DNA from 4 places in the Streptomyces sp. NPDC090022 genome. Region 2 is predicted to be linked to each of the others. Evidence: riboswitches for the same ligand, from Rfam matches in the RefSeq annotation. Region 2 holds a riboswitch; each other region holds the start of a gene.
What was found. Region 2 has a riboswitch for thiamine pyrophosphate ahead of thiC (phosphomethylpyrimidine synthase ThiC). Riboswitches for the same ligand answer to the same signal wherever they lie in the genome.
Positions count from the first base shown of each region.

Region 1: linked by a shared signal. The riboswitch ahead of ACIPXB_RS00145 (LLM class F420-dependent oxidoreductase) and the one ahead of thiC (phosphomethylpyrimidine synthase ThiC) in region 2 are both predicted to bind thiamine pyrophosphate.
Region 3: linked by a shared signal. The riboswitch ahead of ACIPXB_RS00080 (hypothetical protein) and the one ahead of thiC (phosphomethylpyrimidine synthase ThiC) in region 2 are both predicted to bind thiamine pyrophosphate.
Region 4: linked by a shared signal. The riboswitch ahead of ACIPXB_RS28625 (thiamine ABC transporter substrate binding subunit) and the one ahead of thiC (phosphomethylpyrimidine synthase ThiC) in region 2 are both predicted to bind thiamine pyrophosphate.

Region 1 covers NZ_JBIVFN010000001.1:30,346-36,129, reverse strand. The annotation lists gene ACIPXB_RS00150 (AMP-binding protein) at 3-2,666, shown strand; gene ACIPXB_RS00145 (LLM class F420-dependent oxidoreductase) at 2,848-3,714, opposite strand; TPP riboswitch at 4,193-4,365, opposite strand; gene ACIPXB_RS00140 (saccharopine dehydrogenase) at 4,996-5,784, shown strand, end outside.
Region 2 covers NZ_JBIVFN010000002.1:130,702-136,485, reverse strand. The annotation lists gene ACIPXB_RS05075 (DUF5326 family protein) at 22-231, shown strand; gene ACIPXB_RS05070 (IclR family transcriptional regulator) at 501-1,238, shown strand; gene ACIPXB_RS05065 (SsgA family sporulation/cell division regulator) at 1,336-1,785, shown strand; gene ACIPXB_RS05060 (YibE/F family protein) at 1,810-3,210, opposite strand; TPP riboswitch at 3,283-3,430, shown strand; gene thiC (phosphomethylpyrimidine synthase ThiC) at 3,424-5,217, shown strand; gene ACIPXB_RS05050 (sulfite oxidase) at 5,342-5,784, opposite strand, start outside.
Region 3 covers NZ_JBIVFN010000001.1:14,579-20,362, forward strand. The annotation lists gene ACIPXB_RS00060 (glycoside hydrolase family 5 protein) at 1-318, shown strand, start outside; gene ACIPXB_RS00065 (glycoside hydrolase family 35 protein) at 372-2,117, shown strand; partial or broken gene ACIPXB_RS00070 (glycosyl hydrolase-related protein) at 2,409-2,543, shown strand; gene ACIPXB_RS00075 (HAD family hydrolase) at 2,669-3,334, shown strand; TPP riboswitch at 3,491-3,663, shown strand; gene ACIPXB_RS00080 (hypothetical protein) at 3,632-3,877, shown strand; gene ACIPXB_RS00085 (ABC transporter substrate-binding protein) at 4,082-5,056, opposite strand; gene ACIPXB_RS00090 (ABC transporter permease) at 5,115-5,784, opposite strand, start outside.
Region 4 covers NZ_JBIVFN010000021.1:87,367-93,150, reverse strand. The annotation lists gene pyrH (UMP kinase) at 1-101, shown strand, start outside; gene frr (ribosome recycling factor) at 199-756, shown strand; gene ACIPXB_RS28635 (phosphatidate cytidylyltransferase) at 756-1,739, shown strand; gene rlmN (23S rRNA (adenine(2503)-C(2))-methyltransferase RlmN) at 1,844-2,956, shown strand; TPP riboswitch at 3,015-3,124, shown strand; gene ACIPXB_RS28625 (thiamine ABC transporter substrate binding subunit) at 3,208-4,314, shown strand; gene ACIPXB_RS28620 (ABC transporter permease) at 4,422-5,784, shown strand, end outside.

The DNA of each region.
Region 1 (5,784 bases), on a different contig from region 2:
TCGTGACAGCCCCTTCCGCCCTGCTGCCAGGCTCAAAGAACGTCCCCTTCGCCGGCGAACTCGCGACCCACGGCGACCGCACCGCGGTCATCACCGCCGACGGCCCCGTGACCTACCGCGAGCTCGCCGCCCGGGTGGAAGCGGCAGCCGATCGCCTGGGCCGAACGCGCCGCCTGGTCCTGGTGGCCGGCGCCAACACTGTCGACGCCCTCGTCGTCTATCTCGCGGCACTCTCGGCGGGGCACCCGGTCCTGCTGGTGCCGGGCGACCACCCGGAAGCGGTGCAGTCACTCCTCGAGACGTACGATCCGGATGTTGTCGCATGCCCCGACGACAGCGGGGAGTGGCTGCTCGACGAACGCCGCCCCTGCTCCGCGCACGACCTGCACCCGGACCTCGCCCTCCTGCTGAGCACGTCCGGCTCGACAGGGTCACCGAAACTGGTCCGGCTTTCGCACGAAAACCTTCAGGCCAACGCGGAATCCATTTCCGAGTACTTGGGAATCCGGGACACCGACCGTGCTGCCACGACCTTGCCCATGCACTACTGCTACGGCCTTTCCGTCATCCACAGTCATCTGCTGCGCGGCGCCGCACTGATCCTCACCGACCTCTCGGTCGCCGACAGTTGCTTCTGGGATCTGTTCCGGGACGCCCGCGGAACGACCTTCGCCGGCGTCCCGTACACCTTCGACCTGCTCGACCGCGTCGGCTTCGCCGCGATGGACCTGCCCCACCTGCGCTACGTCACCCAAGCCGGCGGCCGGCTCGCGCCCGGCCGGGTCCGCCACTACGCGGCTCTCGGCCGCGCCGCCGGCTGGGAGCTGTTCGCGATGTACGGTCAGACCGAAGCGACGGCCCGGATGGCCTATCTGCCGCCCGACCTCGCGGAAACCCACCCCGAGGCAGCCGGAGTCGCGATCCCCGGCGGCTCCTTCCGGCTCCGGCCGCTGGCCGACTGGTCCGAGGAGGACACCGGGGAACTCGTCTACGCGGGTCCGAACGTCATGCTCGGCTACGCTCACTCCCCCGACGACCTCGCCCTGGGCCGGACCGTGGAGGAGCTGTACACGGGCGACATCGCGCGGCGCACCGCCGAGGGCATGTACGAGATCGTCGGCCGGCGCAGCCGGTTCGCGAAGATCCTCGGCCTGCGCATCGACCCCGCACAGGTCGAGGCGATGCTCGCACGGCGCGGCGTCACCGCCCTGTGCACCGGCGATGACACCGGGCTGTCCGTGGCCGCCGTCGCCACCGCCGGTGCCCACGCGGCCGACGCGCGGCGCATACGCAAGCTGGTGACGAGCGAGTGCGGCCTGCCGGCCCGGGCGGTCCGGGTCCACGTCCTGGCGGACCTTCCCCGTCTGTCGACGGGCAAGCCCGACTACCGGGCCGTACGCGAACTGGCCCGCCCGGCCGACGCCGCCTCATCGGCACAGGGCCCGGGCAACGACCCCGAAGACCTGTGCCTGCTCTACTCACGCGTACTCGACCGGACCGATGTGACGCGGGACAGCACCTTCGTCAGCCTGGGCGGCGACTCCCTCTCGTACGTCGAGATGTCTCTCCACCTGGAAGAGCGGCTCGGTCACCTGCCGGCCGACTGGCACACCACGCCGATCCGGGAACTCAGGCCCCCGGCGGGAGAGATCCCGGCACGCGGGCGGACACTGGAGACCAGCGTCGCCCTGCGCGCCATGGCGATCTTCTGCATCGTCGGATCGCACATCCACGTCTTCGGCATCAAGGGCGGAGCACACCTGCTCCTCGCCATCGCCGGCTACAACTTCGCCCGCTTCCACCTCACCACCGCCGACCGCGGCGAGCGCATCCGGCGCGCCTGCCTCAGCATCGCGCGGGTCGCGGTGCCGGCCATGATCTGGATCGGCTTCGTCCTCCTCCTCAACGATGACTACACCCTGGCCAACCTCGCCCTCCTCGACAGTGTCCTCGGGCCCGAGGACAGCAAGACGGGCATGCACTTCTGGTTCATCGAGGCGCTGGTCTACATCCTGATCGTCACCGTGGCCCTCCTGGCACTCCCCCTCGCGGACCGGGCGGAACGCCGATTCCCGTACGGCCTGCCCCTGACACTCGCCGCTCTCGGCCTGCTCACCCGCTACAACCTGCTCGGGCTCCCCGACCGCACCCGGATGCCCGACGCGGTCACCGTCTTCTGGCTGTTCGCGCTCGGCTGGGCGGCGGCGAAGGCCGGCACCAGGACACAGCGGATCATCGTCACGGCCGCCGCCCTGATCACGGTGCCCGGCTTCTTCCCCGGCGACCCCGGACGAGAAGCGATCATCATGGGCACGTTCGCCCTGCTCGTGTGGGTGCCGACCCTCCCCGGTCGCGAACGCGTCAATCAGGTCGCCGGTCTCCTGGCCGGCAGCTCGCTGTACATCTACCTGACCCACTGGCAGATCTTCCCCTTGATCGACGGGTTCTCCCGGCACTTGGCCTTCCTCGCCTCGCTGGTCTTCGGCGTCGCCTACGGCATCGCAGCGACCCGCGTGATGCGCGGACTGCCCTCGCTGCTCCCGCCGGGTTCACTCCGCAGACACGCCCCTGAGGGACTCCGAGTCCGGGTTCCGGTGTCCGTAGTGGAGCGGTTCCGTCGAACTCCTACGCCGACAACCTCCGTTCAAGGGCGCAGAGGTCCTTGAGCCACGGGCTGCGCCGGGGCCCGCTGCGCTGTCCCATGCCGACACCATTCACGTCGCGGTCGTCCCCGACAGCGAAGGAGGGGCACGGGGGACGTCGCCCGTGGCTTGAAGATCCCTTCGAGGAGGGCCCAGGCCGGCCCGCTCCCCCCGGGGGAGCCGGTTGGCATCGCGCCCTGCGTGCTCAGCCGATCGACCCGAGCTGGGGCACCACGTCCTGTCCCACCCGCTGTGCGAAATCGACCGGGTCCCGGTCCGGCATGACCTGCAGCTCCGTGACGCCGAGGCGGGCGTACTGCTCCGCCTGGCCGAGGAATGCCTTCGGGTCGTCCAGTGGCGGCTGCAGCGCCAGGACGGTCTTCGTGATCGCGTCGTAGTCGCGGCCCTCGTCGGCGCAGTGCGCGCGCAGGACGTCGAGCTTGTGCGCCACGTCCTGGGGGCTGGAGCCGAAAAGGTTGCACGCGTCCGCATAACGCGCGGCGAGCAGCAGCGTCTTCTTCTCGCCGCCGCCCCCAATCATGATGGGCGGGTGCGGCCGGGTCAGCGGCGCCGGCACATTGAGGGTCTCGGCCAGCCGGAAGCGCCGGCCCTCGTACGGTCCGTTGTCGTCGCTCCACATCTGCCGGCAGATCTGCAGCGTCTCCTCCAGACGTTCGAAGCGCTCGGCCACCGGCACCACCGGCACCCCGAGTCCGCGCTGCTCGCGCTCGTACCAGGATGCGCCGAGGCCCAGGCGGGCCCGACCGCCGGAGAGCACATCGAGCGTAGTGACGATCTTCGCCAGCAGGCCCGGATGCCGGTACATCACCCCCGTGACGAGCAGCCCGAGCGTCATACGCTCGGTCAGCGCCGCCACGTAGCCGAGGGTCGTGTAGCCCTCGAGCATCGGTTCATCGGCCGCGGAGGTCGGCGTCTCCATCTGAAAGTAGTGGTCCATCACGGTGAACGAAGCGAAGCCCGCTTGCTCTGCGGTTCTGGCCGTTGCGGCCAGGGTGGGAGCGATCCGTGCCGGATCGGCGGGCGTTGAGAAGTTCCAGTAATGCAGCCCCAACTTCACAAGAAGCCTCCGCAGAAAAGACGGCGGGCGGCAGCGCCGCCTCTCGCCGCCGAGCCTAAGCCGCGCCCAGCCCGTCCAGTACGCCGCCACACCTCGCCCGCCCCCACCCGGGTCACGGGATGGACATGGTCACCCGCCTGCCACACCGAGGGAGGACAGGGCCGTCGCTCCGATTGCGCCGAGCGGTGATCCACCTCGCTGCCCTCTGCTACCAGGGACAGGGCCGTGCCCACCCCGCGCAGGCGCGCCTTCGAGATCACGCTCGAACGTTCACCTGATAGCGTGGACGGGCCGCGCCGCTGAAACAACCGGCCCGTTCGCGGCTCAGCCGCGTGGGACCGCGAAGTACGTGAGCACCGCGGCGGCCGGTTCCAGGGCGGGGGCTTCGCCGGCCAGGAGCAGGATCAGCTCTTGCAAGCCCGGGTTGTGCAGTCGCGGCACGAAGCGTACCGGGCCGGAGAGGGTACGCGGACGACCTACGAAGCGGGCTCCCTGCGCCGGCATTGTCCGGATCAGGTGCTGGGGGTCGCCTTCGGGTCATCACACCCTCCGGCCTCTCAGCCCGACAGTCGCTGTCGGCCCCGGCGGACCTCATTCGCTTCCGCCAAAGTCGGCTACTCCGGTCGAGCTCCCTCGCTCGCTTCATAGGCCTACTTCTTGGTTACCCCGCAGCCAACGAGGGAAACATCCGATTTTCACTCTTTCCTCCCGCAGAAGCCGGCGCTGCCTGCCTGTGCGGCGTCGGGCCGACATCCATGCATACGGCAGCCGGGAGTCGCCAGTACGGCTGCGGATGTCAGGCATCACGCCCTACCCAGAGTCGGCCGGCCCCACGCCGAGGCCCATCCGATGAGTCGCCCCACCAGCCCCTCGTCGCCATCCCGCCCGTGGCGGGCACCGGCGATGGGCGCGGAGGCCGAGAGCGCGGGAAGCCGCCGGGTCCAATGCTGGCCGTTTGCTGACCGAACCTCGGCAGGACAGGATTGGAGTCTGCCGCGCGTCCTACCACTACGAGGAGGCCCGCCAGGCCACCCCGGCCGCGGCCCTCCGCACGAGGACCGTCCATCCGTCCGCCCCCCGGACCAGGGCAGCGACGGCTCCACGAAGGGCCGCTCCGCATCGGACGGTTCACAGCGACGTGTCACCCGACCTCGATCCCTGACCGAAGATCGTTCGACGACCGCCCAGGACACCGAGGAGCGCTCAGCCACCGGACATCGCCACTCAACTTTCTAGGTCGATCGACCTATACTGGGACGCATGATCACTGAATCGATGGACGAAGTGCGCCTGGACCCCTCCGGCCCCGTACTGATCACCGGCGGGTACGGCACCGTGGGGGCCGAGATCGCCCGGATGGTCGCCGTGGACACTCCGGTGCTGCTCACAGGGCGTTCCCCCGACAAGGGCGGGTCCCTGGCAGCTGCCCTCGGGGGCGAGGCACGCGCCTGGGACCTGGCGGACCCGACCCCCTTCCGGGCGGACGTACGGGCCGTCATCAGCTCGGTCAACGACCCTGACGACCGAGTGCTGCGCGCGACGGTGGCAGGGGGCGTCCCCTACGTCGACATCACGCGCTGGACGAGCCGGTTGCAGCGGGCCACCGCTCTCACCGCCCTGCTCCGCCCGGACTCACCCGTCCTGTTCTCCTCCGCCTGGATGGGCGGGGTGAGCAGTCTGGTCGCGGCGGCGCTCGCGGCGGACCTGGGCGGCGCCGAGCGGATCGAGATCGCCGTGCGCTGGGACACGGCTGACCGGGCCGGTGCGGATTCCGTCGAGTTCATGGACCGGCTGGGCGTGGACTTCGAGGTGGTCGAGAGGGGTGCGCGCCGGCTCGCAACGCCGCTCACGGACACACGGACCGTGGGCATCGGCGGTGCGCCGGTGCGAGTCGCGCGCATCGACACGCCGGAACAGTTCACCCTCCCCCTGACCCTCGGGGCCACCACGGCAGCCACCCGCATCGGCTTCAGCTCCCCGGCCACGACCCGCGCACTCCTCGCGCTGCGCAGGACGGGGTTCTTCCGCTGGGCATCCGGTGACCGCTGGACCCCGGTGCGCCGG
Region 2 (5,784 bases):
GAGGTTGAGGCCATGAACGGCATCCGGGAGATATTCGCAGGCATGCCCTGGTGGGTGAAGTGGGTGGCGGTTCCGCTGCTGGCCCTCTTCGTCTTCGGTGGCCTCATCACCGCGCTGGTCGGTTTCGTCTTCAAGGCACTGCTGTTCGTCGCCCTCGTCGCCGGCCTGATCTTCGTCGTGAAGCGCTTCACCGGCGGGGGCTCCGCCAAGTCCTCGGGGAGTGGCTGGTAGTCCGCACAGCGGTTAACCCACCTGGGGGAACGTGGCCCGGGAAACCTCTCGGGCCCAGGCATGCGGTGGATAGAGTGACGACCCGTGCCGTCCCTGGGCGCAGCCCCCGATGAACCGCGCTGACCAGCGGTGATGCGGACAGCTGCCGAGTTACGACGCCCAGGAGACGCGGACGCGCGGGGGCGGCCCCCGCAGGACGGGCCCGCGAGGCCCGCCGCCACGCCTGGGGGTGAGCTTTGGCAGCGGTTCACAATGCCGGTGTGCCGACTCTGATCGGTTCGGTGCAGAGGGCGCTGAGACTGCTGGAAGCGGTGGGATCCCATAGCGAGGGAGCCCCGGCCAAGCAGCTCGCGCGCGAGGCCGGGCTCCCGCTACCCACCGCGTACCACCTGCTGCGCACCCTGACCCACGAGGGCTATCTGCGGCGCGAGAGCGGAGTCTTCGTTCTCGGCGACGCCGCCGAGCGGCTGGCCGGTGGTGGATTGCAGCAGAAACGTCGCAGCATGATCCTCGACTCGCTCGCCCACTTCCGCGACACCGTCGGGGCGCCCGTCTACTTCGCGGTCTACCGCGAAGGCGAGATCGAGATCGTGGGGGTCTCGGACACTCCCGACAACCCCGCCTGCCAGGAGTGGGCCGACTTCCGCAGGACGGGCCACGCGCACGCCATCGGGCAGTGCCTGCTCGGCCAGCTCGACGAGGACGCCCGCCGGGACTACTACGACCGGCACCCGGTCGACGCGCTCACCCCGTACACGGTGCGGGACATGCGCGCGCTGGAGCAGCGCATCGGCTCGATGCGGCTCATGCAGCCGGTGATCGAGCGTCAGGAGTACGCCCTCGGAACGGTGTGCGCCGCCATCCCGATTACAGCGGGTGACATCGCCGCGACCATGGCCATTTCGCTCCCCTTGCACCAACAAGACCGATTGCTCTATGCGGTTGGGCGGCTGCGGAGTGAAGTAGGCGCGCTGTTGAGCACCCTCTCCTTCTCTATCAGTATCTGAAAACTCACTCCTTGTGATCTGCTAGCGCTTCCACCACCCTTGTCAAGAGGGCCTTGGGGGACCATTCCTGGCCACTTCCAACACTGCGGGGTAGGAAATGCGCGAGTCGGTACAGGCAGAGGTCATGATGAGCTTCCTCGTTTCCGAGGAGCTCGCGTTCCGCATCCCGGTGGAGCTCCGGTACGACGCCGGTGATCCCTACGCGGTCCGCCTGACCTTCCACCTTCCCGGAGACGCCCCGGTGACCTGGGCGTTCGGCCGGGAGCTCCTCCTCGACGGGATCAACAAGCCCTGTGGCGACGGGGACGTGCACATCGCCCCCACCGACCCCGACGAGCTCTCCGACGTCCACATCCGGCTCCAGGTCGGTGGCGACCGGGCGCTGTTCCGGGCCGGCGCGGCGCCGCTGGTGGCCTTCCTGGACCGGACCGACCGGCTGGTTCCGCTCGGTCAGGAGCGCACGCTGGGTGACTTCGAGGAGAACCTCGACGAAGCGCTCGGCAAGATCCTGGCCGAGGCACGGCAGAACGAGCAGAACGCGGGCTGAGCCGCCGCGTGTGCGCGGCCGGCGTCAGCGCTTGCGCCTGCGGCCCCGCCCGCCGCGGCCCGGTGCGGCGGGCGCCCGGCCGCCGGCACCGGTGGCCGCGGATGCCGGCCGGTCGGCCGACACCACCAGCGCGGCCAGTGCCGTCGTCACCGGCACCGAGGCCACGAGCCCGATCGAGCCGACCAGGGTCCGTACGATCTCCTCCGCGATCAGCTCGCTGTTGGCCACCGCCCCCACGCTGCTGTTCGCGATCGAGAACAGCAGCAGCAGCGGCAGCGCGGCGCCCGCGTACGCCAGCACCAGGGTGTTGACCACCGACGCGATGTGGTCGCGGCCGATCCGGATCGCCGCCCGGTACACCGCGCGCGGCCCCATCTCCGGGTCGGCCTGGTGCAGCTCCCACACCGCCGAGGTCTGGGTGACCGTCACGTCGTCGAGCACACCCAGCGATCCGATGATGACGCCGGCGAGCAGCAGACCGCTCATGTCGATGTCCGGGTACAGCCCGTGGATCAGCCCGGTGTTGTCGTCGGTGTTGCCCGACAGGAACGCCCAGTCGATGAGGACCGAGCCCATGACCCCGATCAGCAGGAGCGAGACGAGCGTGCCCAGGACCGCCACCGAGGTCCGGGCGGTCAGCCCGTGGCACATGTAGAGCCCGATCAGCATGATCGCGCTGGCCCCGATCACCGCCACCAGCAGCGGATTCGAGCCCTGCAGGATGGCGGGGAGGATGAACATCGTCAGGATCGCGAAGCTGACCGCGAGCGCGACGAGCGCGAAGAACCCGCGCATCCGGCCGACCACCACCACGACCAGGGCGAAGACGCCGGCCAGCAGCGCGATCGGGAACTTCCGGTTCACGTCGATGACGGAGTACTGCAGGTCCTGCGGCGCGTCCGGCGCGTAGGCGACGACGACCTCCTGCCCGTTCTCCAACTGCCGCGGTGCGCCCGGCTGCACGATCTCGACGAAGGTCCGCCCCTTGTCGGGACCGGTGCCGACCTCGATGGTCGCCTTCTTGCACTCGCCGGTCCGGGCCGCCTGCGCCTCGCGCCCCTGGGGGGTGGTGGGGTTGGCCGTCGACGGCACCTGTGCGGCGTTCACCGATTTGCAGTCGACATTCTCCAGCGCGACGACCTTGGCCTGCTGGGTCTGCCGGTCGAAGCCCACCCCGGTGCGCTCGTGTCCCGGGGCACCGCCGGGCCAGAGCATCGCCATGCCCACGAAGACAGCGACGGCGAACGGGATCAGTACCGCCGCGATGACCTTGCGCAGGTGCTTCGAGACCGGGGCGGCCGGCCCGTGCCCATGGCTGTGCCCATGGCTGTGTCCGTTGCCGTGCCGGTTGCCGTGCCCGTGGCTGTGACTGCTGGGGTCGGTGGGTCGGCCGGGCTCGGTGGGGGGCTGCGGGGAGGATGTCACAGGCAGATCATCGCAAGAGATGAGAGGGCCCACTGTTCAGCACGCCACACAGGACGCTAGCGTGGGGGCACCTTTGCACAACGCGGGAGCTCGGAGCACCGGGCTGAGAGGGCGCTGATCACCGTACGCGCATCACATGTATGCGTACGGGAGGAGGCTGCGCCGACCGCCGAACCTGTTACCGGGTAATGCCGGCGTAGGGAGATAGGTCTCATGACCATTCAGGACGCAACGACGCCTGCCGTCAGCCAGGACGGCACCGGCGGGGAACAGCGCCAGCCGGGCTGGCACAAGGGGTACGTCGCGGGCTCCCGCCCCGACATCCGGGTGCCGGTACGCCAGGTCCACCTCACCAACGGCAAGGACGTGACGCTCTACGACACGTCCGGTCCGTACACCGACCCGCAGATCGAGACGGACGTCCGCCGCGGCCTCGCGCCCCTGCGCGAGAACTGGATCATCGGCCGCGGCGACACCGAGGAGTACGCGGGACGCCCCGTGCGCCCCGAGGACGACGGCATCAAGCACACCTCGCCCCGCGGCGGCCTCAAGAACCTCGACGCGGTCTTCCCCGGCCGCCCGCGCCAGCCCCGCCGGGGCCGGGGCGGGGCCGCCGTCACGCAGCTCGCGTACGCCCGCCGCGGCGAGATCACCCCGGAGATGGAGTACGTCGCGATCCGCGAGAACGTCTCCCCCGAGGTCGTCCGCGAGGAGATCGCCGCGGGCCGCGCCGTGCTCCCGGCGAACGTGAACCACCCCGAGATCGAGCCGATGATCATCGGCAAGCGCTTCCTGGTGAAGGTCAACGCCAACATCGGCAACTCCGCGGTCACCTCCTCCATCGAGGAGGAGGTCGACAAGATGACCTGGGCGACCAAGTGGGGCGCCGACACGGTCATGGACCTCTCCACCGGCCGCAACATCCACACCACGCGCGAGTGGGTGCTGCGCAACTCCCCCGTCCCGATCGGCACCGTGCCCCTCTACCAGGCCCTGGAGAAGGTCGACGGCCGCGCCGAGGACCTGACCTGGGAGATCTACAAGGACACGGTCATCGAGCAGGCCGAGCAGGGCGTCGACTACATGACGGTCCACGCCGGCGTGCTGCTGCCGTACGTGCCGCTGACCGCCCGCCGCAAGACCGGCATCGTCTCGCGCGGCGGCTCGATCATGGCCGCGTGGTGCCTGGCGCACCACAAGGAGAACTTCCTCTACACGCACTTCGAGGAGCTCTGCGAGATCCTCGCGACGTACGACGTCACGTACTCCCTCGGCGACGGCCTGCGCCCCGGCTCCATCGCGGACGCCAACGACGCGGCGCAGTTCGCGGAGCTCAAGACGCTGGGCGAGCTGAACACGATCGCCAAGCGGCACAACGTGCAGACCATGATCGAGGGCCCGGGCCACGTCCCGATGCACAAGATCAAGGAGAACATCGACCTCCAGCAGGAGATCTGCGAGGAGGCCCCATTCTACACGCTGGGCCCGCTCACCACGGACGTCGCCCCGGCGTACGACCACATCACCTCGGGCATCGGCGCCGCGATGATCGCCTGGTGGGGCACCGCGATGCTCTGCTACGTCACGCCCAAGGAGCACCTGGGCCTGCCCAACCGCGACGACGTGAAGACCGGTGTCATCACGTACAAGATCGCGGCACACGCGGCCGACCTGGCCAAGGGCCACCCGGGGGCCCAGGAGTGGGACGACGCGCTGTCGGACGCCCGCTTCGAGTTCCGCTGGGAGGACCAGTTCAACCTGGCCCTGGACCCGGACACGGCGCGCGAGTTCCACGACGAGACGCTTCCGGCGGAGCCGGCCAAGACCGCGCACTTCTGCTCGATGTGCGGTCCGAAGTTCTGCTCGATGAAGATCAGCAGAAGCATCACTGAGCAGTTCGGCGGCGAGGCGGACGCCACCGCGGAGGAGATCGAGGCCGGGATGCTGGAGAAGTCGAAGGAGTTCGCGGCTTCCGGCAACCGCGTCTACCTTCCGCTGGCCGACTGACCTGCGCAAACGAGGCCGGCCGACGACATCCGGGGGGAGTCGTCGGCCGGCCTTCGTCTTTCGTTGGGCTGATCCAGCTGACAGCAGACGCCCAGTCAGTGCACGGCCCTCTCCCATGCCACCCCTACGTGAGGCAGACCACCTCGACCCGCTGGACCAGGTTGTTGCCGAAGCCGCCGCGGTTCCAGGAGGCCGCGAGCGGCTGGGTGTGCCCGGCGGCGTCGGTGGCGCGGACGGTGAGGCGGAACGAGCCCGGCGTCGCCGTCCAGCTGGTGTGCCACGCGGCCCACGCCCAGGGCCGTGCCGGGTCGGCGGTCACCTCGGCGTCGGCCCAACTCTCCTCGCCGTCGCTACTGACCTCCACGCGGACCACCGGGCCGTGCCCGGACCAGGCGCGCCCGGCGATCGGGACGGGTCCGGGCCGGACGACTCGGGTGCGGGACATGAAGTCGGGGAAGCCGGGCGGGATCATCAGGGCACGAGGCGCGATGACCTCCACGGGCTCCCCCGGCTCGTCCGGGGTCTGCCGGTAGCGGTAGGCGACGGCCTGCTGGAAGCCGGTGAAGG
Region 3 (5,784 bases), on a different contig from region 2:
GGCGACTGGGCGAGCGGCTACAACAAGCTCCAGTGCCCCGAGCGGTCCTTCGCCGTCGGCTACAGCGTGAACCGCAACGCGATGGTCTCCCTCCTGTGCGCCCCCGCGGCGGCAGCTCTGCCCACCACCGGCCGCGCCCTCTGGTTCGACCACGGTGACAACCGGCCCGCCACCGGCGGTTCCAGCCAGAGCGACTGGGCACCCGGCTACTACAAGGGCCAGTGCGCCGACAACGAGTACCTCGCCGGCGTCGCCTTCACCTGGAAGTGGCTGCACCACGGCGTCCCGGACGCCCTGCTGTGCCGCCCCCTCGCCTGATCCCTTCCCCCCGTTCCCTCCTCCCGATCCACCGACACCCAGGAGTACCCGGCATGCCTCGCCTGGAGATCGCCGAGAGCGGATTCCTGCTCGACGACCACCCGTTCCGCATCATCTCGGGCGGACTGCACTACTTCCGCGTCCACCCGCAGCAGTGGGCCGACCGGCTGGACAAGGCGCGGCTGCTGGGACTCAACACCATCGAGACCTACGTCCCCTGGAACCTCCACGCTCCCCGCCCCGGTGAGTTCAGGATGGACGCGGGTCTCGACCTCCCCCGCTTCCTCACCCTGGCCGCCGAAGCCGGCCTGCACGTCCTCCTGCGCCCCGGCCCGTACATCTGCGCCGAATGGGAGGGCGGCGGCCTGCCCGCGTGGCTGCTCGCCGAGGAGGACATCGCGCTGCGCAGCCGCGACCCCCGCTTCCTCGCGGCGGTCGACGGATACCTGGGCGCCCTCCTCCCGCCCCTCCGGCCGTACCTCTCCTCCGCGGGCGGACCGGTCATCGCCGTGCAGCTGGAGAACGAGTACGGGGCCTTCGGCCAGGACCCGGACTACCTCCGGGACCTCGCCGACCTGCTCCGCAAACACGGCGTCGACGTACCCCTCTTCACCTGCGACCAGCCGGCCGACCTCGTCCGCGGCGGCCTGGACGGCGTCCTGCGCACCGCCAACTTCGGAAGCCGCGTCGAAGCGGGCCTCGCGGAACTGCGGCGGATCCAGCCGCACGGGCCGCTGATGTGCTCGGAGTTCTGGATCGGCTGGTTCGACCGGTGGGGCGGCATCCACACCACCCGCGACGCCGCCGACGCCGCGGCCGAGCTCGATCGCCTGCTCGCCGCGGGTGCCTCCGTCAACATCTACATGCTCCACGGCGGCACCAACTTCGGATTCACCAACGGAGCGAACGACAAGGGCACCTACCGGCCCACCGTCACCTCGTACGACTACGACGCGCTCCTAGACGAAGCCGGCGACCCCACACCCAAGTACGAGGCGTTCCGCGAGGTCATCGCCCGGCACGCGGAGGTCCCCGACGAACCGCTTCCCGAGCCCGCCCCGAAGCTCGCCCCCGTGGCCGTGGACCTCGACCGATGCGGACGACTGTTCGATCAGGAGCACCTGTTCGGCGCCCCGGTGCGCGCCGAGCGCCCGCTCACCATGGAGCAGCTGGGCCAGTGCTTCGGCTTCGTCCGGTACGAGACGGAGCTGCCGTGCGCCGGGCCCGCCGTGCTGCGCGTGGACACCGTCCGCGACCGCGCCCAGGTCTTCGTCGACGGGCAGCCCGTCGGCGTACTCGAACGGGAGCACCACGAGCACGCCCTCGCCTTCGTCTCGCCCCGCAGCGGCGCACGTCTGGTGGTCCTCGTCGAGAACCAGGGCCGCGTCAACTACGGCACGGCCATCCACGACCGCAAGGGCCTCCTCGGCCAGGTCACGGTCAACGGCGCGGCCCTCGGCTCCTGGACGAGCAGCGCCCTGCCGTTGGACCGCCTCGACGCCCTCGCCCTCACGCCCTCCGCACCCGTGGCCGGCCCCGCCTTCCACCGCGGCACCTTCGAACTCCGCCGGACCGCCGACGCGTACCTCGGCCTGGACGGCTGGACGAAGGGACTCGCCTGGGTCAACGGCTTCCCGCTGGGCCGCTACTGGTCCAGGGGACCGCAGACCACCCTGTACGTCCCCGCCCCGGCCCTGCGCCCGGGGCGCAACGAGCTCACCGTCCTGGAACTCCACGCCACGGCCTCCCGCAGCGTCGAGCTGCGCGGCCGCGCCGACCTCGGCATCCGCGAAGACTGACACCCGCCCGGAGCGGCCCGTGCACAGCAAGCGACGCCTCGTCGGGCAGCGCCTCGACCGCGTACTCAGGGAGCGGATCCGGCCGGCCGTCCACGCGCGGACGGTCCCCCTCCAGGCCGGCATCCGGAACGTCCTCGGCGAGCCGGTTCCGGTCGCCGCCGGTCTGGGCGCCCCGTACCGACCGGTCCAGGTCGGCCACCGGTGGGGACCGGTTCCCGGAGCGGGAGGCCCGGCGCGGCGGGCGCGGCCGCCCCGCTCGTCACGGTGGACGACGAAGCGGTCGTCGTCGAAGTGGTCAAACTGGCCGACGACCGGTCCGGCGACCTCGTCGTCCGCCTCTACGAGGCCCACGGCGCCCGTGCCCGGACCACACTCGGGCTCGACGTCCCCTGGGACACCGCCACCGAGACGGACCTGCTGGAACGCACGCCGGCGGGCTCGACGCCGATGCGGCCGAGCACGCCGGAGGCCACCCCGCTCCCCTCACGTTCCGCCGTTTCACCCGTCCGCCCGACCCATCGACACCCCACACCAGACCGGAGAGCCGAACCGTGCCCGACGAACTCCAGGCCGTCCTGTTCGACATGGACGGCACGCTCGTCGACACCGAACGTCTGTGGCGGCAGGCCGTGCAGGAAGAATGCCGGGAACTCGGCCTCGTCCTCACGGACGCGGACCTCCCGTACGTCCTCGGCCGTGCGATCGAGGACACCGCCGCCCACGTCGCCTCCCGCCGGCCCGGCCATGCCGACCCGGTGCGGCTCGCGGCCGCGTTGGAGCGCCGGTTCACCCGGCTCGTCCGTGCCGGCGCGGTCCCGCTCCCCGGAGCCGAACGCCTGCTGGCACAGCTGGCCGCATCGGGGGTGCCCACCGCCCTGGTGTCGGCATCGCCGCGTCCGGTGGTGGACACCGTCCTCGCCGTGCTGGGCCGGCCGGGCTTCGCCGTCACCGTCGCGGCGCGCGAGACACCCCGTACGAAGCCCTTCCCGGACCCTTACCAGGCGGCTCTGACGGCCCTGGGCACCGACCCGGCCGCCTGCGTGGCGATCGAGGACAGCCCCGCGGGCATCGCGTCCGCCGAGGCCGCGGACCTCACGGTACTGGCCGTTCCGTCCCTGACCCCCGTATCCGCGGCACCGGGCCGGAGCGTGGTCCCCAGCCTGCTGGACGTGAACCCCGGCCTGCTCCGGGCCCTCGCGGCAGCCCGGGCTCGGTGAAGCGGATCCGGTGACAGCGCGTCCTGGCCCTTGACCTGCAAAAACGCAGGCAGGGAGCAGAGATCCAGGAGAACCTCGATGATGCGCACCGTGTTCATGGGTAGGGCGTGATCATGCCTGACGTCCGCAGCCGTACTGGCGACTCCCGGCTGCCTATGAAGCGAGCGAGGGAGCTCGACCGGAGTAGCCGACTTTGGCGGAAGCGAATGAGGTCCGCCGGGGCCGACCGCGACCGTCGGGCTGAGAGGCCGGAGGGCGTGATGACCCGAAGGCGACCCCCAGCACCTGATCCGGACAATGCCGGCGCAGGGAGCCCGCTTCGTAGGTCGTCTGCGTACCCGGGCCGCGCTGTGGTCCGGGTTTCGTGACGGCCGCCGCACCGGACCCCGCTACCGGAGTCCGGTCAGGACCTGCCCGGCTTTTGACCGCATCGAGGCCAAGTTCCCGGCCTCGGCCGTCGCCGTCCTCGGCTGCCCCGAGCCCTGGCCCACCCTGGAACCGGCCGCAGCGGTGCTCGCGTACTTCGCGGTCCCACGCGGCTGAGCCGCGAACGGGCCGGGTCGTTTCAGCGGCGCGGCCTGTCCACGCCATCGACGCGGCTACAACCGGGTCCGGCCGGTCGCGGCGGGCCACATCGCGCTCCCGCGACCACCGGTACCCGTGACGAGCCACGACCTGCCCGGATCGATGCCGTGACGGCCCCCTGTCCCCCATCGCCGGGGTACGGCGGCGACGCGCGCCCGCGGGCTACTTCTTGGGCATCCACGCCTTCCAGGTGGTCTCGTTCTCCTTGACCCACTTCTCCGCCGCCTGCTCCGGGGTCAACTTGTCGGCCGCGACGTACTTGGCGACGAGGTTCTGCTGCTCGGTCGTCCAGCGGAAGTTCTTCAGGAACCGCGCCGCCTCGCTGTCCTCCTTCGCGAACTCGGCGTTCATCCACTTCTTCAGCGGAACGTCGGGGTAGGCGCACGCGACCGCCTTCTTGTCGGCGTCGCAGCCCTCCTCGTACGGCGGCAGCTTCACCTCGACCAGGTCCATGGTCGCGTTCATCCACTGGGGGGTCCACCAGTAGGTGAGGAAGGGCTTCTTGTTCTTGTACAGCTGTTCCAGCTGTGCCAGGTGCGTGGCCTCGGCGCCTGCCTCGATCGGCTTGTAGTTCAGGCCGAGGTTCGTGATCAGGGCATTGTCGTGCGAGACGTATGACGGGTCGCCCTTGATGAACTGGCCCTGGGAGCCGCTCTCGGGCGTCTTGAGGAGGTCGGCGTACTTGTTGAGGTTCTTGGCGTCCGTGATGTCCGGGTGCTCATCCGCGACGTACTTCGGCACGAACCAGCCGATGTGGCCCGTCACGCCGAGCTCGCCGGCCGGGACGACGCTCTTGTTCCCCTCGACGTAGCGCTTCTCCTCCTGCGGGTGGCCCCAGTCCTCCAGGATCGCGTCGATCTTGCCCTGGCTCATCGCGTCCCATGCCGGGGTCTCGTCCATCTGCCGGGTGCTGACCTTGTAGCCGAGCTCGTGCTCCAGCAGATAGGCCGCGACCGCCGTGTTGACCTCGGCGCCCACCCAGGACGGGGTGTGCAGGTTGACGGTCCCGGACGCGCCGCCGGTCTCGGCGGCGCTGCAGGCGTTGATGGTGAGGAGAGCGAGCACGGCGACTGCCGCGCTGCCCACCTTGACACCGTGGGCCTTGATCCGCGGATGGCGGAAGCTCTGTGTGGTCATGGTGAGTTGCCTTTCGTGGGGAGGGGGGTGGGGAAGCCGGGGGTCCGGGCGGCCCGTGTCAGCGACGGGCAGCGGCGGTGGGGTTCCCGGCGGGGGGCTGGGTCAGCTTGTCCAGGGCGAGGCCGAGGCAGACGATGCCGGTTCCGGCGATCAGTCCGGTGCCGAGCTCACCCGCGGTCAGGCCCTTGACGACGTCGAAACCGAGCCCACCGCCGCCCACCAGGCCGCCGATGACGACAACGGCGAGGACGAGGACGACGCCCTGGTTCGCCGCGACGAGCAGCGCCGGCCGGGCGAGCGGCCACTGCACGTCGCGGATCTGCTGCCACGTGGTGGCGCCCAGGGAGCGGGACGCCTCCATGGCCGCCGGACTGACCTGCCGCAGGCCCTGTGCCGTGACCCGTACCACGGCAGGCAGGGCGTACACGGCCGCCGCCGTGATCGCGGCGACCCGGCCGGCGTTGAACAACTGCACCACGGGGATGAGGTAGATGAACTGGGGCAGGGTCTGCATGGCGTCGAACACCGGGCGCAGCACCCGTTCGACGGCCTTGACGCGGGCCGTCAGAATGCCGAGGGCGAAGCCCGTCAGCAGGGTGAGGGCGATGGCCACCAGCACCTGCGACAGGGTGTAGAGCGACTTGCCCCAGATGCCGAGCACTCCCGTGCAGGACAGCGCGAGCACCGCGGTCAGAGCGGCCCGCCGGCCGCCGACCAGCCAGGCGATC
Region 4 (5,784 bases), on a different contig from region 2:
CGATCCTGGTCTTCGAGCTGCTCGCCGAGGGCAATATCGCCCGCGCGGTCAAGGGTGAGAAGATCGGCACGCTCGTGAGCGACGAGGGCACCCGGGCGTAGTGCCCCCGAGCCCCGGGCGCCGCCCCGAGCGTCCCGCCGGCCGCGAGGCCGGCGCCGCCCGCCTGAACCATCCATATCTGACATGCAGGAGCACGTGGTGATCGAAGAAATCCTCCTCGAGGCCGAGGAGAAGATGGAGAAGGCCGTCGTGGTCGCCAAGGAGGACTTCGCCGCGATCCGCACCGGCCGTGCGCACCCGGCGATGTTCAACAAGATCGTGGCGGACTACTACGGTGCCCTCACGCCCATCAACCAGCTGGCCTCCTTCTCGGTGCCCGAGCCGCGCATGGCCGTGGTGACCCCGTTCGACAAGAGCGCGCTGCGCAACATCGAGCAGGCCATCCGCGACTCCGACCTGGGTGTCAACCCCAGCAACGACGGCAACATCATCCGGGTGACCTTCCCGGAGCTCACCGAGGAGCGCCGCCGCGACTACATCAAGGTCGCGCGCACCAAGGCCGAGGACTCCAAGGTCTCCATCCGTTCCGTGCGCCGCAAGGCGAAGGATGCCCTCGACAAGCTCGTCAAGGACAAGGAGACGGGCGAGGACGAGGTGCGCCGCGCGGAGAAGGAGCTCGACGACACCACCGCGAAGTACGTCGCGCAGGTGGACGAGCTGCTCAAGCACAAGGAAGCCGAGCTCCTCGAGGTCTGATGAACGACTCTCCCTGGGCCGCGGAGCCGGTTGCCGCGGGTCCGGCTTATGATCGGGGGGCCGCCCTTCCGGGCGGCCCCCCGGTCCGTGCCGAGACGCCGCCGCAGGAGCCCATGCCCACGCCACCATCGCAGGCCCCGCAGGCCTCCTCGCAGCCTCCGCAGAGGAAGCGGGCGGGGCGGGACCTGCGCGCCGCCATAGGGGTCGGCGTCGGCCTCGGCGCGGTCATCTTCGCTTCGCTCTTCATCGTCAAGGCGGTCTTCGTCGGCGTCGTCGCCGTCGCGGTCGTCGTGGGCCTGTGGGAGCTGACGTCCCGGCTCCAGGAACGCAAGGGCATCAAGGCGCCGCTGGTACCGCTCGCGGTCGGCGGCGCGGCCATGGTCATCGCCGGATACGTCCGCGGGGCCGAGGGCGCGTGGGTGGCCATGGCCCTCACGGCGCTCGCGGTGCTCGTATGGCGGATGACCGAGCCGCCGGAGGACTACCTCAAGGACGTCACGGCCGGTGTCTTCGCCGCGTTCTACGTGCCGTTCCTGGCGACCTTCGTGGCGATGATGCTCACCGCGGACGACGGTCCGCAGCGGGTGGTCACCTTCCTGGTGCTCACCGTGGTCAGCGACACCGGCGCCTACGCGGTCGGCTGGCGCTTCGGCAAGCACAAGCTCGCCCCGCGCATCAGCCCCGGCAAGACCCGCGAGGGCCTGCTCGGCGCCGTCGCCTTCGCCATGGCGGCCGGCGCGCTGTGCATGGAGTTCCTGGTCGACGGCGGCAGCTGGTGGCAGGGTCTGCTGCTGGGGCTCGCGGTCGCCGTGAGCGCCACGCTCGGCGACCTCGGCGAGTCGATGATCAAGCGGGACCTGGGCATCAAGGACATGGGCACCCTGCTCCCGGGTCACGGGGGCATCATGGACCGCCTGGACTCCCTGCTGCCGACGGCACCGGTGGTGTGGCTGCTGCTGGCGGCCTTCGTCGGCACCAGTTGATCATGGTCGCAGGCTGATCAGGGACCCGTGCGGGTCCCAGCCGTTACCCTGGAAGGGCGCGCTGCTTCTGCGGCGCGCCTTTCGTCTTACGAGGAGTACCTGCCATGGCCCGCCCCGCACCGGGAGAGCTCACCTTCGTCGCCCCTCGCGGAGCCAAGAAGCCCCCGCGGCACCTGGCCGACCTCACCCCCGCCGAGCGCCGGGAGGCGGTCGCCGCGATCGGGGAGAAGCCGTTCCGGGCCAAGCAGCTCTCCCAGCACTACTTCGCGCGGTACGCGCACGACCCGGCCGAGTGGACCGACATCCCGGCCGGCTCGCGCGAGAAGCTCCAGCAGGAGCTGCTGCCCGACCTGATGTCGGTCGTACGGCACATCTCCTGCGACGACGACACCACCCGCAAGACCCTGTGGAAGCTGCACGACGGCACGCTCGTCGAGTCGGTCCTGATGCGTTACCCCGACCGGGTCACCATGTGCATCTCCTCGCAGGCCGGCTGCGGCATGAACTGCCCGTTCTGCGCCACCGGCCAGGCCGGCCTGGACCGCAACCTGTCCACCGCCGAGATCGTGCACCAGATCGTCGACGGCATGCGGGCCCTGCGCGACGGCGAGGTCCCCGGCGGACCCGCGCGGCTGTCCAACATCGTCTTCATGGGCATGGGCGAGCCGCTGGCCAACTACAAGCGGGTCGTCGGCGCCATCCGCCGCCTGACCGACCCCGAGCCCGACGGTCTGGGCCTCTCCCAGCGCGGCATCACGGTCTCCACCGTCGGTCTGGTCCCGGCGATGCTGCGCTTCGCCGACGAGGGATTCAAGTGCCGCCTCGCGGTCTCGCTGCACGCCCCGGACGACGAGCTGCGCGACACCCTGGTCCCGGTGAACACCCGCTGGAAGGTCCGCGAGGTTCTCGACGCGGCCTGGGAGTACGCCGAGAAGTCCGGCCGCCGGATCTCCATCGAGTACGCCCTGATCCGCGACATCAACGACCAGGCCTGGCGCGGCGACCTGCTGGGCAAGCTGCTCAAAGGCAAGCGTGTCCACGTCAACCTGATCCCGCTGAACCCCACGCCGGGCTCGAAGTGGACCGCCTCGCGGCCCGAGGACGAGCGGGCCTTCGTGGAGGCCATCGCCCGGCACGGCGTGCCCGTGACCGTACGGGACACCCGCGGCCAGGAGATCGACGGCGCCTGCGGCCAGCTGGCCGCCTCGGAGCGCTAGCTTCCGGCTCCCTCCGGCGGGATTCGGCCACGGGGTACCCTGTGGCCGAACCAATTTCATATTCCGACAGGGGAGCGCCACAGCGCTGAGAGTGCGGGAACCGTCATCCGCAGACCCTCTGAACCTCGCCCCGGTCATTCGGGGTAGGAAGTTCGGTCACCACTCATGCTGTTGCGCCCTGCCCGGCGACCGCTCCACCGACGCCGGGCAGGGCCGCGTCTTCTCCTGGACATCCCAGGAGGAATACACCAGTGAGCACCACCAAGAGAATGGCGGGCGCCGCGCTCGCCGCGGCCCTGGGCGTCAGCACGCTCGCCGCGTGCGGCGGCGGGGACGCCAAGGACAAGGACAAGGGCACGGCCACGAGCGGCTCGCCGAAGTCCAGGACCGTCACGCTCGTCTCGCACGACTCCTTCAACGTGACCGACACGGTCCTCAAGGAGTTCGAGCAGCAGAGCGGCTACACCGTCAAGGTGCTGAAGTCCGGTGACGCGGGCGCCGCGCTCAACCAGGAGATCCTCACCAAGGGCTCGCCGCGCGGCGACGTCTTCTTCGGCGTGGACAACACCCTGCTCAGCCGCGCCCTCGACAACGGCATCTTCACGCCGTACGAGGCCAAGGGCCTGGACCGGGTGAAGCCCGAGTACGTGCTCGACAAGGAGCACCGGGTCACCCCCGTCGACTCCGGCGACATCTGCGTCAACTACGACAAGGCGTACTTCGCCGAGAAGAAGCTCGTCCCGCCGCAGACCCTCGACGACCTGATCAAGCCCGAGTACAAGAACCTGCTGGTCACCGAGAACGCGGCGACCTCCTCGCCCGGCCTCGGCTTCCTGCTCGCCTCCGTCGGCAAGTACGGGGAGGAGGGCTGGAAGGACTACTGGGCCAAGCTGAAGGCCAACGGTGTCGAGGTCGTCGACGGCTGGGAGCAGGCCTACAACGAGCGCTTCTCCGGCTCCGCCGGCGGCAAGAAGGCCAAGGGCGACCGTCCGCTGGTCGTCTCCTACGCCTCCAGCCCGCCGGTCGAGGTGCTGTACGGCGAGCCCCGGCCGGCCGAGGCCCCGACGGGCGTCGCCACCGGCACCTGCTTCCGCCAGATCGAGTTCGCGGGGCTGCTCAAGGGCGGCAGGAACGAAGAGGGCGGCAAGGCGCTCGTGGACTTCCTGATCAGCAAGAAGTTCCAGGAGGACATGCCGCTGCAGATGTTCGTCAACCCCGTGACGACGGACGCCGCGCTGCCGGAGCTGTTCACCCGGCACGGTGTGGTCATCGACAAGCCGGAGACCGTCACTCCGGAAGCGATCGCCAAGAACCGTGAGCAGTGGGTCAAGGCATGGACCTCGACCGTCGTGAAGTAGGCGGCGGCAAGGGCGGGAGAACGGGCGCGGCGCCTGGGGGCGCCGCGCCGCGTCCCGGCGCGGCACCGGGCGAGGGGACCCGGGCGACGCTCGTCCGGCTCGCCCTGCTGGCGCTGCCCCTCGCCTTCTTCGCGCTCTTCTTCGCCTACCCCGTGGCGGCCATCGTCGGGCGGGGCCTCAGGACCGATGCCGGATGGCAGTTCGGCCGCTTCGGCGAGGTGCTGGGCCGCCCCGACATCGCCGACGTGCTGTGGTTCACCACCTGGCAGGCGTTCGTCTCCACCGCGCTCACCCTGCTGATCGCGCTTCCCGGCGCCTACGTCTTCGCGCGCTTCGAGTTCCCCGGCAAGCAGGTGCTGCGGGCCGTGGTGACCGTTCCCTTCGTCCTGCCGACCGTGGTGGTGGGCTCCGCCTTCCTCGCCCTGCTCGGCCGCGGCGGTCTGCTGGACGAGACGGTGGGCGTCCGCCTCGACACCACCGTGTGGGCGATCCTCCTCGCGCACGTCTTCTTCAACTACGCCGTCGTCGTCCGCACGGTCGGCGGCCTGTGGGCGCAGCTCGACCCGCGCCAGGAGGAGGCCGCGCGGGTGCTGGGCGCCGGCCGGTTCGCCGCCTGGCGGCGCGTGACGCTGCCCGCGCTGGCCCCGTCGGTCGCCGCCGCCTCGCTGATGGTGTTCCTCTTCACCTTCAGCTCCTTCGGCGTCGTCCTGATCCTGGGCGGCCCCGCGTACGCCACCCTCGAGGTGGAGGTCTACCGGCAGACCGCGCAGCTCCTGGACCTGTCGACGGCGGCCGTGCTGACGATGGTGCAGTTCGCGGCGATCGGCGCGATCCTCGCCCTGCACGCCTGGACCGTGCGCCGGCGCGAGCGGGCGCTGCGGCTGGTGGACCCCGCCCGGACCGCCCACCGGCCGCACGGCTGGGCGCAGCGCACCCTGCTCGGCGGGGTGCTGGCGACCATCGCGGTGCTGATCGTGGCGCCGCTGGCCGTGCTCGTCGAGCGCTCCTTCGACACCCCCGGCGGCTACGGCCTCGGCTTCTACCGGGCGCTGGGGGACGCGGGCGCGGGCGGCGGGACCTTCCTCGTACCGCCGCTGGAGGCGATCGGGAACTCCCTGCGGTACGCCCTGGCCGCCACCGTGATCGCCCTGCTGATCGGCGGGCTCGCGGCCGCCGCCCTGACCCTCCCCCACGCTCGGCCTCGCTCGAGCGGGGGCACCCCCATCGCGGGCCCGTTCGTCCGCGGCTTCGACGCGCTGCTGATGCTCCCGCTGGGCGTGTCCGCGGTGACCGTCGGCTTCGGTTTCCTGATCACGCTGGACGAGCCGCCGCTGGACCTGCGGACCTCGTGGATCCTGGTGCCGCTGGCCCAGGCCCTGGTCGGCGTGCCGTTCGTCGTACGGACCATGCTGCCCGTGCTGCGGGCCGTGGACGCCCGGCTGCGGGAGGCCGCGGCGGTGCTCGGCGCCT